DNA from 3 places in the Streptosporangium sp. NPDC023963 genome. Region 2 is predicted to be linked to each of the others. Evidence: riboswitches for the same ligand, from Rfam matches in the RefSeq annotation. Region 2 holds a riboswitch; each other region holds the start of a gene.

The links. A riboswitch is a leader RNA that binds a small molecule or an ion and turns the genes downstream of it on or off. The one in region 2 is predicted to bind S-adenosylmethionine.
Region 1: it holds a riboswitch for S-adenosylmethionine, as region 2 does, so the genes downstream of both, thrC (threonine synthase) here and AB0F88_RS36710 (aminotransferase class V-fold PLP-dependent enzyme) in region 2, are expected to answer to the same signal.
Region 3: it holds a riboswitch for S-adenosylmethionine, as region 2 does, so the genes downstream of both, AB0F88_RS04135 (glutathione S-transferase C-terminal domain-containing protein) here and AB0F88_RS36710 (aminotransferase class V-fold PLP-dependent enzyme) in region 2, are expected to answer to the same signal.

Annotation. Positions count from the first base shown of each region.
Region 1 covers NZ_JBEZZK010000033.1:27,653-30,918, forward strand. The annotation lists gene AB0F88_RS43940 (S1 family peptidase) at 1-1,523, shown strand, start outside; SAM riboswitch class I at 1,758-1,900, shown strand; gene thrC (threonine synthase) at 1,915-3,210, shown strand; gene AB0F88_RS43950 (MoaD/ThiS family protein) at 3,233-3,266, shown strand, end outside.
Region 2 covers NZ_JBEZZK010000018.1:98,673-101,938, forward strand. The annotation lists gene AB0F88_RS36700 (cytochrome P450) at 1-360, opposite strand, end outside; gene AB0F88_RS36705 (TerC family protein) at 382-1,245, opposite strand; SAM riboswitch class IV at 1,477-1,592, shown strand; gene AB0F88_RS36710 (aminotransferase class V-fold PLP-dependent enzyme) at 1,645-2,991, shown strand; gene AB0F88_RS36715 (NADH-quinone oxidoreductase subunit D) at 3,009-3,266, shown strand, end outside.
Region 3 covers NZ_JBEZZK010000001.1:984,819-988,084, reverse strand. The annotation lists gene AB0F88_RS04150 (ATP-binding cassette domain-containing protein) at 1-118, shown strand, start outside; gene AB0F88_RS04145 (ABC transporter permease) at 111-863, shown strand; gene AB0F88_RS04140 (DUF402 domain-containing protein) at 955-1,476, opposite strand; SAM riboswitch class IV at 1,529-1,641, shown strand; gene AB0F88_RS04135 (glutathione S-transferase C-terminal domain-containing protein) at 1,681-2,616, shown strand; gene AB0F88_RS04130 (FAD/NAD(P)-binding protein) at 2,613-3,266, shown strand, end outside.

The DNA.
Region 1 (3,266 bases), on a different contig from region 2:
CCCTGGCCGCCGTACCGGCCGGCGCCGAACGCCAGGCGAAGGGTGCTCCGGCCGCGCCCGCCGCCCCGTCCGCCGACATGGCCGCGTGGGCCATGTCGGCCGCGCGGAAACCACCGCCGGGCATGCTGGAGGCGCTCGAGCGCGACCTGGGCCTGACCCCGGCACAGGCCCAGGCCCGGCTGCTCAACGAGGCCCGCCTGACCCCGGTCGCGCTGCAGATGGCCAGGAGGCTCGGCCCCCGTTTCGGCGGCACCTGGCTGCGAGGGACCAGCGCGCACACCCTGGTGGTGGCCACCACCAGCGCCGCCGACATCCCGACGATCCTCGGCGCGGGTGCCCAGGCCGAGATCGTCCCCAGGTCGCTGGTGGAGCTCACCGCGATCAAGCAGGCGGTCGACAACAGCCTGCCCCCGCAGCCGCTCGTGTCGAGCGCGCGCTTCGTCGACGTGAAGAGGAACAAGGTGGTCGTCCTCTCCCCGAAGCCCGAGGCTGCCATAAACGTCATCGAGAGCGCCGGGGTGGACGGAGCGGCGGTGGTCGTGCTGCCCTCCACCGAGGTTCCCCAGCCGCTGTACGACCTGGTGGGCGGCAACGCCTACTACATCGGCGTCACCAGCCGCTGCTCGATCGGCTTCCCCGTGCTCAAGGGCACCCAGAACGGGTTCGTCACTGCCGGCCACTGCGGCAGGACCGGCAACGCCACCACCGGCTTCAACCGCGTCACCCAGGGCACCTTCCAGGGCTCGGTCTTCCCCGGCAGCGACTACGCCTGGGTCTTGACCAACAGCAACTGGACGGCCACCCCGACGGTCGACAACGGCCAGGGCGGCACCGTGCCCGTCGCCGGCGCCCGGATCGCCATCGAGGGGGCCTCGGTCTGCCGGTCGGGCTCCACCACCGACTGGCACTGCGGTCTCATCCAGCAGCGCGACGCCAGCATCACCTACCCCCAGGGCACCGTCAACGGGCTGACCCGCACCACCGTCTGCGCCGAACCCGGAGACTCCGGTGGCTCGTTCATCTCCGTCGACCAGGCCCAGGGCGTCACCTCCGGCGGCTCCGGAGACTGCAGCCAGGGCGGTACCACCTACTTCCAGCCGATCGCCCCGATCCTCACCGCCTACGGCCTGACCCTGAGGACCACCGCGGGCAACCCGCCGCCGCCGGTCACGGGCACCTGCACCGGCTTCCCCAACACCTACACCGGCACCCTGGCCGCCGGCCGGTCCGTCTACCAGCCGAGGGGCCTGTACTACAGGCTGACAGTCGGAGGTCTCCAGACCGCCTGCCTGGACGGCGCCGACGGCACCGACTTCGACCTGTACCTGCAGAAGTGGAACGGCAGCACCTGGCCGGTCGTCGCCACCTCCGACAGCGCGGGTCCCGACGAGAGGATCTCCTACACCGGCACGCCCGGCTACTACCGCTACCGGGTGGTCAGCGCGGCCGGCTCCGGCCCCTACACCCTGGGGTTCCGGGTTCCGGGTTCCGTGACCGCTCCGGCGGGTCGCCTCTCGCGCTGACGGCCGGGAAGGGATGAGGCCCCCGCCGGGCCCGCGATCACCGAGGATCGCGGGCCCGGCGGGGGCCTCGCCTGCCGTCAGGGCCGTGCGCCGGGTGCCTCGCGACCGGCGGCCCGCGTCCGGTTGTCCGCTGGGTAACACGCCATGTCTCGCACAGTGAGACAAGGAGTCAGGAGGGCGGCAGGGCGGGGTAGAGTGCTGAGGACCTGCGCGTCAGGTTTCCAACTGAATATTTGCTCATCCAGAGGGGTGGAGGGACCGGCCCTGCGAAGCCCCGGCAACCATCCCGGTTCAAGACTCGTGATCTGAACGAGGTCGGCCGGGACAGGTGCCAATTCCGGTCTGTGACCAGGGTGGTCCGCAGACGAAGATGAGGGAAAGGCCTCGCTTCATGGCGCTCGCAACCACTGAGAACAACCCCACCACCTCCTCCGGTCGTGCCGGCGGCGCGCGAGACCCGCGCTTCGGCCCCGCCGTCGCCCTCTCCTGCCGGGAGTGCGGTGCCCGCTACGACCTCGGCCCCAGCTTCGCCTGTAACGAGTGTTTCGGGCCCCTTGAGATCGCGTACGACTTCGGGCGTGTGACCCGGGAGCGGATCGCCGAGGGGCCGACCAACATCTGGCGTTACCGCTCGCTGCTGCCCGTCCCCGAGGACGTGGCCACCAAGCCCAACATGGCGCCCGGCTGGACGAAGCTCGTCAACGCCGGCAACCTCGCCCGCGAGCTGGGCATCCGCTCCCTGCACGTGAAGGACGACTCCGGCAACCCCACGCACTCCTTCAAGGACCGCGTGGTGGCCATCGCCGTCGAGGCGGCCCGCAACTTCGGTTTCCACACCCTCTCCTGCTCCTCCACCGGCAACCTGGCCGGCGCCGTGACCGCCGCCGCCGCGCGGGCCGGGCTGGACGCCTGCGTGTTCATCCCCTCCGACCTGGAGCAGGCCAAGATCGTCATGGCCTCCGTGTACGGCGGCAGGCTCATCGGCATCGAGGGCACGTACGACGACGTGAACCGCTTCTGCTCCGAGCTCATCGGCGACGAGCTGGGCGACCAGTGGGGCTTCGTCAACGTCAACCTCCGGCCGTACTACGCGGAGGGGTCCAAGACCCTGGCCTACGAGATCGCCGAGCAGCTCGGCTGGCGCATCCCCGACCAGATCGTCATCCCGGTCGCATCGGGCTCGCAGCTCACGAAGATCGACAAGGGCTTCAAGGAGCTGATCGCGCTCGGTCTGGTCGAGGACAGGCCGTACAAGATCTTCGCGGCCCAGGCCGAGGGGTGCTCCCCGGTCTCCGCCGCCTACAAGGCGGGCCACGACGTGATCCGCCCGGTCAAGCCGGACACGATCGCCAAGTCGCTGGCGATCGGCAACCCGGCCGACGGCCCGTACGTCCTGGACATCGCCCGCCGCACCGGCGGCGCGGTCGAGGACGTCACCGACGCCGAGATCGTCGACGCGATCCGGCTGCTGGCCAGGACCGAGGGCATCTTCGCCGAGACCGCCGGAGGCGTCGTCGTCGGGGTGCTGCGCAAGCTGGTCGCCTCGGGCACGCTCGACCCCGACGCCGAGACCGTGGTCCTCAACACCGGCGACGGCCTCAAGACCCTCGACGCGGTGGCCGCGGAGGCGCGCCCGACCGCGGTGATTCGGCCTTCTCTTGACGCATTCCGTGCGGCTATCGCCTAGAAATCGTGAAAGGTACTGAATTATGAGCGTTTCTGTGCGGATTCCGACGATTCTCC
Region 2 (3,266 bases):
CATGCGGGCGACCTTGGGGCGGAGCGCCTCGACCATGCGGGGGGTGAACGCCTTCGACACCAGCCGCCGGAGCCTGGTGTGCACCGGCGGCTCGACATCGAGCATTCCCGCCCTGATCACCCGCCAGAACGGGTCCTGGAACTCGGGGTCGTCCGGCCTGCCGAACTCCTGGTGCGAGGCCACGTGCAGGTAGGAGCGGCCGAGCCTGCGGTCCCGCAGCAGCGCGTTGACGTCGGCGTGCCTGGCCACCAGCCACTGGCCGGTCGGTTCGAAGAAGCTGACCGGCCGCTCCCGCCTCAGCTCGTCGTAGACGTCATAGGGGTGGGCGACGAATTCCGGATTCCAGGGATCAAAGCGCACGTAAGCATCGTAATCCCCGGTTCAGGATCCGGCCCGCTCGTCCGGCTTCCCCCTCTCGACCGGCTCGTCCGCCCGGCCCGCCGGAGCCCCCTGAACCACCGGCGTCTCCGGGCCGGTCCCGCCCTCGGCGCCCTCGGCTCCCTCGGTCTCGTAGCGGGAACGCAGCTCGACCGGCTTCCGCCTCGCCTTGCCGCGCATCCGGATGTTCAGCAGCTCCACCAGCAGCGAGAACGCCATCGCGAAGTAGATGTAGCCCTTGGAGATGTGCTGCTCGAACCCCTCGGCGATGAGCACGACGCCGATCAGCACCAGGAAGGACAGGGCGAGCATCTTGATGCTCGGGTGCCGGTCCACGAAGCGGCTGATCGGCCCGGAGGCGACCAGCATCACGATGACCGAGACAATGACGGCCGCGATCATGACGCCCAGCTCGTCGACCATGCCGACCGCGGTGATCACCGAGTCGAGCGAGAAGACGACGTCGAGGATCATGATCTGGATGATCACCGAGGTGAAGGACGAGGCGACCCTGCCCTCGGAGTGGCCGGAGTCGCCCTCCAGGCTGCCGTGCATCTCGTGGACACTCTTGCCCAGCAGGAACAGGCCGCCGAGTATCAGGATCAGGTCGCGCCCCGATATCCCCTGGCCGAAGACCTCGAACATCGGTTCGGTGAGCCTCACCACCCACGACAGCGCCAGCAGCAGCAGGAGGCGGCTGATCAGGGCGACGGCGAGGCCGAGCTTGCGGGCCTTGTCGCGCTGCTCGGGCGGGAGCTTGCCCACCAGGATCGAGATGAAGATGATGTTGTCGATTCCCAGGACGATCTCCAGGGCGACAAGGGTGAAGAACCCTATCCATATCTCCGGGCTGGTCACCCAGTCCATTGCTTTCTCCTTCGTCGGCCGACGCCCGCACACCGTCGGCTGGCTGCCCGAACGCTTCTTCGGTTGACTCCCAGGACGACCGGGAGAGGCCCTGAGTTCCTTCCCTCTGATCACGCTTCGCTGGCAAATTCGCCGGGCGGTCCCGGCGGCGCTCGCTCCTGCCCCGATATCGGGTTGATCACGTTTCGGACTTGCGGGGCACCGCGGGGTGTCGGTTATAGTTCCCCCGTAGGTCATGAGTGCCAGTGACAAGCCCCGGCTCGCTGGCCGGCAACCCTCGCGTCCGCGGCGGGGTGCCCCGGGTGAGGACCTGGTCCGGCACGAGGTGTGCCGGGCAAGCGCGGGCTCCAGGCACCTGTGTCATGGGTTGGGGTCCGATGACCTCGAAGGAGCCCTGGCATGTCCACCCTGACGATCCTCAGCACCCCCGAGAGCACCGCAGAGAGCGCCGCCGTCGCTCCGGTGACCGTCCCCGAGAGCCGTGTATCCGGCGTGTCCGGCGTATCCGGCGTGTCCGGTGACCGCCCGATCCCGGCCGTGCTCGGCTCGGACCTGGAGGTCCCGGTCAGGGGCGGCAGGCTCGTCCGCTACGCCAACCTCGACTACGCCGCGAGCGCCCCCTGTCTGGAGCCGGTGAGCGCCGCCGTCGCCGCCGCGCTCCCGGCCTACTCCAGCGTCCACCGCGGCGCCGGGTACGCGTCCCAGCTGACCACGGCCCGCTACGAGCAGGCCAGGCACACGGTGCGCGCCTTCGTCGGCGCCCGTTCCGACGACTCGGTGATCTTCACTCGCAACACCACGGACGCGACCAACCTGCTGGCCCGCAGCCTGCCCGAGGGCACCACCGCCGTGGTCTTCGACACCGAACACCACGCCTCGCTGCTGCCCTGGGAGCGGGTCGTGCGGCTGGCGGCCCCCGCCTTCCCCGGCGAGGCCGTCCGCGCTGCCGACGACGCCCTCGCCTCGATCGACGGCCCCAAGCTGCTGGTCGTGACCGCCGCCTCCAACGTCACCGGGGAGCTCTGGCCGATCGCCGCGCTGGCCCACATCGCCCACCGCCACGGGGCCCGCGTCCTCGTCGACGCCGCGCAGCTCGTCCCGCACCGCAGCCTCAACCTGACGGCGCTCGACCTGGACTACGTGGTCTTCTCCGGCCACAAGCTCTACGCGCCGTTCGGCACCGGCGCGCTGATCGGCCGTTCCGACTGGCTGGCCGAGGCCGAGCCGTACCTGCGGGGCGGCGGCGCGGTGAAGGCCGTGAACGACGACGGCACCGAGTGGCACGACGACCCCGAGGCCCGGCACGAGGCGGGAACCCCGAACGTGCTGGGCGCCGTCGCGCTGGCCGCGGCCTGCGACGCCCTGACCGCCACCGGCTGGACCCCGCTGGTCCGCGAGGAGGAGCGCCTCCTCGGGCGCCTGCGCGCGGGCCTCGCCTCCGTCCCCGGCGTGCACGAGCTGTCCCTGTGGGGCCCGGACCACCCGCGCGTCGGCATCGTCTCCTTCGTGGTGGACGGCTTCACCGCCCGCGAGGTCGCCGAGGCCCTGTCCGGCGACTACGGCATCGGCGTCCGCGACGGCAAGTTCTGCGCCCACCCCTTCGTACGGCACCTGCTGGGGGCCAAGGACGGCGGCTGCGACGACGTCACCGCCTCCGCCGTCCGCGCCTCCATCGGCATCGGTACCACCTCCGAGCACGTCGACCGGTTGATCGACGCCCTGCGGGATCTTGCCTCGCGCGGCTGACGTGACAGCATGGCCCTATGACTGAAGGCGCGCCCCGTGAGCTGAACGTGGGGCTGGGAGCCGGGGCCGAGGCCGTGCGGGGGGCGCACGGCAAGGAGCTCGCGACCGAGGACATGATCCTCAACATCGGGCCGCAGCACCCGTCCACGCACGGCGTGCTGCGGCTGCGGCTCACCCTGGACGGGGAACGGATCAGCTCGGCCGAGCCGATCGTGGGCTACATGCACCGGGGCGCGGAGAAGCTCTTCGAGGTGCGCGACTACCGGCAGATCATC
Region 3 (3,266 bases), on a different contig from region 2:
CGCCCTGCTGGACGAGGTGGACCCGGGGCGTTCGGCGGTCGAGAGGTTCACCGTGCGCGGCGCCACGCTCGACGACGCGTTCCTCGCGCTGACGGACAGGGAGCGGGCCGGTGTCTGACCTCGCCGCCTTGCCGGTGATGACCGGCCGTGCCGTCCGCCTGTCGCTGCGCAACCTCGACGCGCTGCTCACCTCGTTCCTGATGCCCGTCCTGGTCATGCTGCTGTTCGTCTACCTGTTCGGCGGCGCGATCCAGACCGGCGTCGACTACGTCACCTACGCCGTCCCCGGCATCCTCGTCATGTGCGCCTCCTACGGCGCCTCCCTGACGGCGGTCGCCGTCAGCCACGACATGAGCCGGGGGATCGTCGACAGGTTCAGGTCGATGGACGTCGGCGGCGGTGCGTTCCTGGGCGGGCACGTGGCCGCCGGCACCGTGCGCAACCTCAGCTCGCTCGCCATCGTGTTCGCCGTCGCGTTCCTGCTCGGCTTCCGGGCGGACGCGGGCCTGTCCGGCTGGGCGGCCGCGGTGGGCGTCCTGGTGGTGTTCGTGCTGGCCATGTCCGCGGTCTCGGCCCTGGTCGGCCTGCTGGCCAAGACGCCGGAGGTCGCGGGCGGTTTCACCTTCCTGGTGATGTTCCTGCCCTACCCGAGCAGCGCCTTCGTCCCGGTGCACACCATGCCCGCGTGGCTGCACGGGTTCGCGGAGAACCAGCCGGCCACACCGATCATCGAGTCCGTACGCGGCCTGCTGCTCGACCGGCCCGTGGGGAGCGACCCGTGGAAGGCGCTGGCCTGGTGCGGCGGCCTCCTGCTGATCTCGGCGATCTTCTCCGGCAGGATGTTCCGCCACCGCGCCCGCTGAGGTCACCCCGCCAGCTGAGGTCACCGCGCCCGCTGAGGTCGCGGGAGTGCCGGGGGCGCCTGGGGCCGCCCCCGGCACCACTGGCCGGGGCTCAGGTGACCAGGGCGAGCCAGCGCGGCGCGTCCCCGAAGGGGGAGGTGCGGGAGGTGACGGCCTCCATCAGCCAGGCGGCCGAGGCGCGGGCGTTCTCGACCACGCCGGGCGGGTAGGCGTACTTGACCCGGTGCTCCTCGAACTCGTCCTCGTCGTCCAGGAAGACCCGGCTCGGGCGGCCCTTCAGCAGGTTCCGGCGGGTCCGGATCACGTCGAGGTCCAGGTCGACCATGGTGACCTCGCCGTCTTTCCACTCCGGCACCGTGGAGACGTCGCAGTAGATCTCGTGCTTGTGCGGGGCGGCGTTGAAGGCGGCCGTCCACCACGCGTCGCGGGGGAAGAGCATCACGGACGGGTGCGGCCAGGGGACCGCGGGACCGTCGCCCTTGTAGCCGCTGGAGTCGGCCACGCAGCCCGTCCACACCCCGTGCTCGTCCTCGCCGAGCAGCAGGCCGCGGTGATGCCAGTGCAGTGACCCGTCGTACTTGCGGTAGACCACGTTCACACTCTCATAGGACATTCCCCGACACTAAGGCTTGACAGAGATCTATGTATTTCCTACCTTCTAAATAGGTTAAGAGTGTCAGTGAGAAGCCCCGGCTGGCTGACCGGCAACCCTCGCACCGCGGCGGGGTGCCCCCGGGGGAGACCTGGCGGCACGGTGGGCGTGCCGCAAGCGCGGACCCCCTCACCAGGGTCACCGAGACATGCCCGGGAGCGCCACATGTCGAAGACCAGCACACTGAACCACGCGAGCCCCGTCGACCTCGACACCCACGGCCACTACCGGCCCGGTGGCAGGCCCGGCCCGCGCTACCCCTTCCAGGGGCGGATCGGCACACCCACCTTCCCCGCCGAGCCCGGGCGCTACCACCTCTACGTCGCGGCCGTCTGTCCGTACGCGCAGCGCGCGGCCATCGTGCGCTCCCTCAAGGGACTCCAGGACGTGGTCTCGCTCTCCTACGTCGACGACGAGCGCGACGGGCGCGGGTGGGCGTTCCGCGAGCGGCGCGGGGCCGACCCGGTCAACGGGTTCACCCTCCTGCGGCAGGCGTACGAGGCGACCGAGCCGGGCTTCGACGGGCACGTCTCGGTGCCGGTCCTGTGGGACAGGGCGACCGGCCGCATCGTCAGCAACGACTTCCCCGACATCACGATCGACCTGGCCACCCGGTTCGGCGGCGACCCCGAGGCCGACCTCTACCCCGAGGAGCTCAGGCCGGAGATCGACGAGCTCAACACGAGGATCTACGAGATCGTCAACACGGCGGCGGGCCGGGTGGCGGCGGCCACCACCGAGGCCGCGTACACCGAGGCGCGCGGGGCCGTGGTCGCCTTCCTGGACGAGCTGGACGCACGCCTGGCCGACCGCAGGTTCCTGTTCGGCTCGGGGATCACCGAGGCGGACGTGCGGCTCTGGCCGACCCTGCTGCGCTTCGACCTGAGCGACAACCCGGCGGCCAGGATCAGCGAGCGCCCGCTGACCGCCTTCCCCAACCTGTGGGCCTACGCCAGGGACCTGTACGCCCGCCCCGCCTTCCGCGAGAACACCGACTTCACCGTCATCGCCCGCCCGTCGGGCGAGACCGACGCCTGGCGGATCCCGGTCGAGCCGCTGCACGCGGACTGGGACCAGCCGCACCGCAGAGCCGCCGTATGAGCGCCTCGATCGCCGTCGTCGGCGCCGGGCCGACGGGCACCTGCCTGGTGGAGCGCATCTGCGCCAACGCCGCCGACCTGCTCGGCTGGCCGTCGCTGGACGTCCACGTGATCGACCCCCACCCGCCGGGCGGCGGGCGCGTGTGGCGCCACGACCAGCCGGACCTGCTCTGGATGAACTCCACCGCCGCCGACGTGACGCTCTTCACCGACGAGTCGGTGCGCTGCGAGGGACCGATCCGCCCCGGGCCCACGCTGGCCGAGTGGCTCGGCGGCGACCCCGGCAGGTTCGCCTCCCGCCCGGCGCAGAACGGCTACCTCTCCCACGTCTTCCGGCAGGCGGTGGCGACCGCCCCTCGCGGCGTCCGGGTGCACGTGCACGCCGCCCGCGCCGTCGACCTCGCCGACGTCCCCGGCGGGCAGGCGGTGACGCTGGACGACGGCCGGACGATCGAGGTCGACGCGGTGATCCTGGCCCAGGGACACGGCGACGTGACGCCGACGAGGGAGGAGAGCGCGCTGGCCGATCTGGCCGCGCGCGCGGGGCTGCGCTACCTGCCCACCGGCTACACGGCGGACCTCGACCTCGACGGCGTTCCCGCGGGGGAGCCGGCGATCGTGCGGGGGATGGGGCTGGCCTTCGTCGATTTG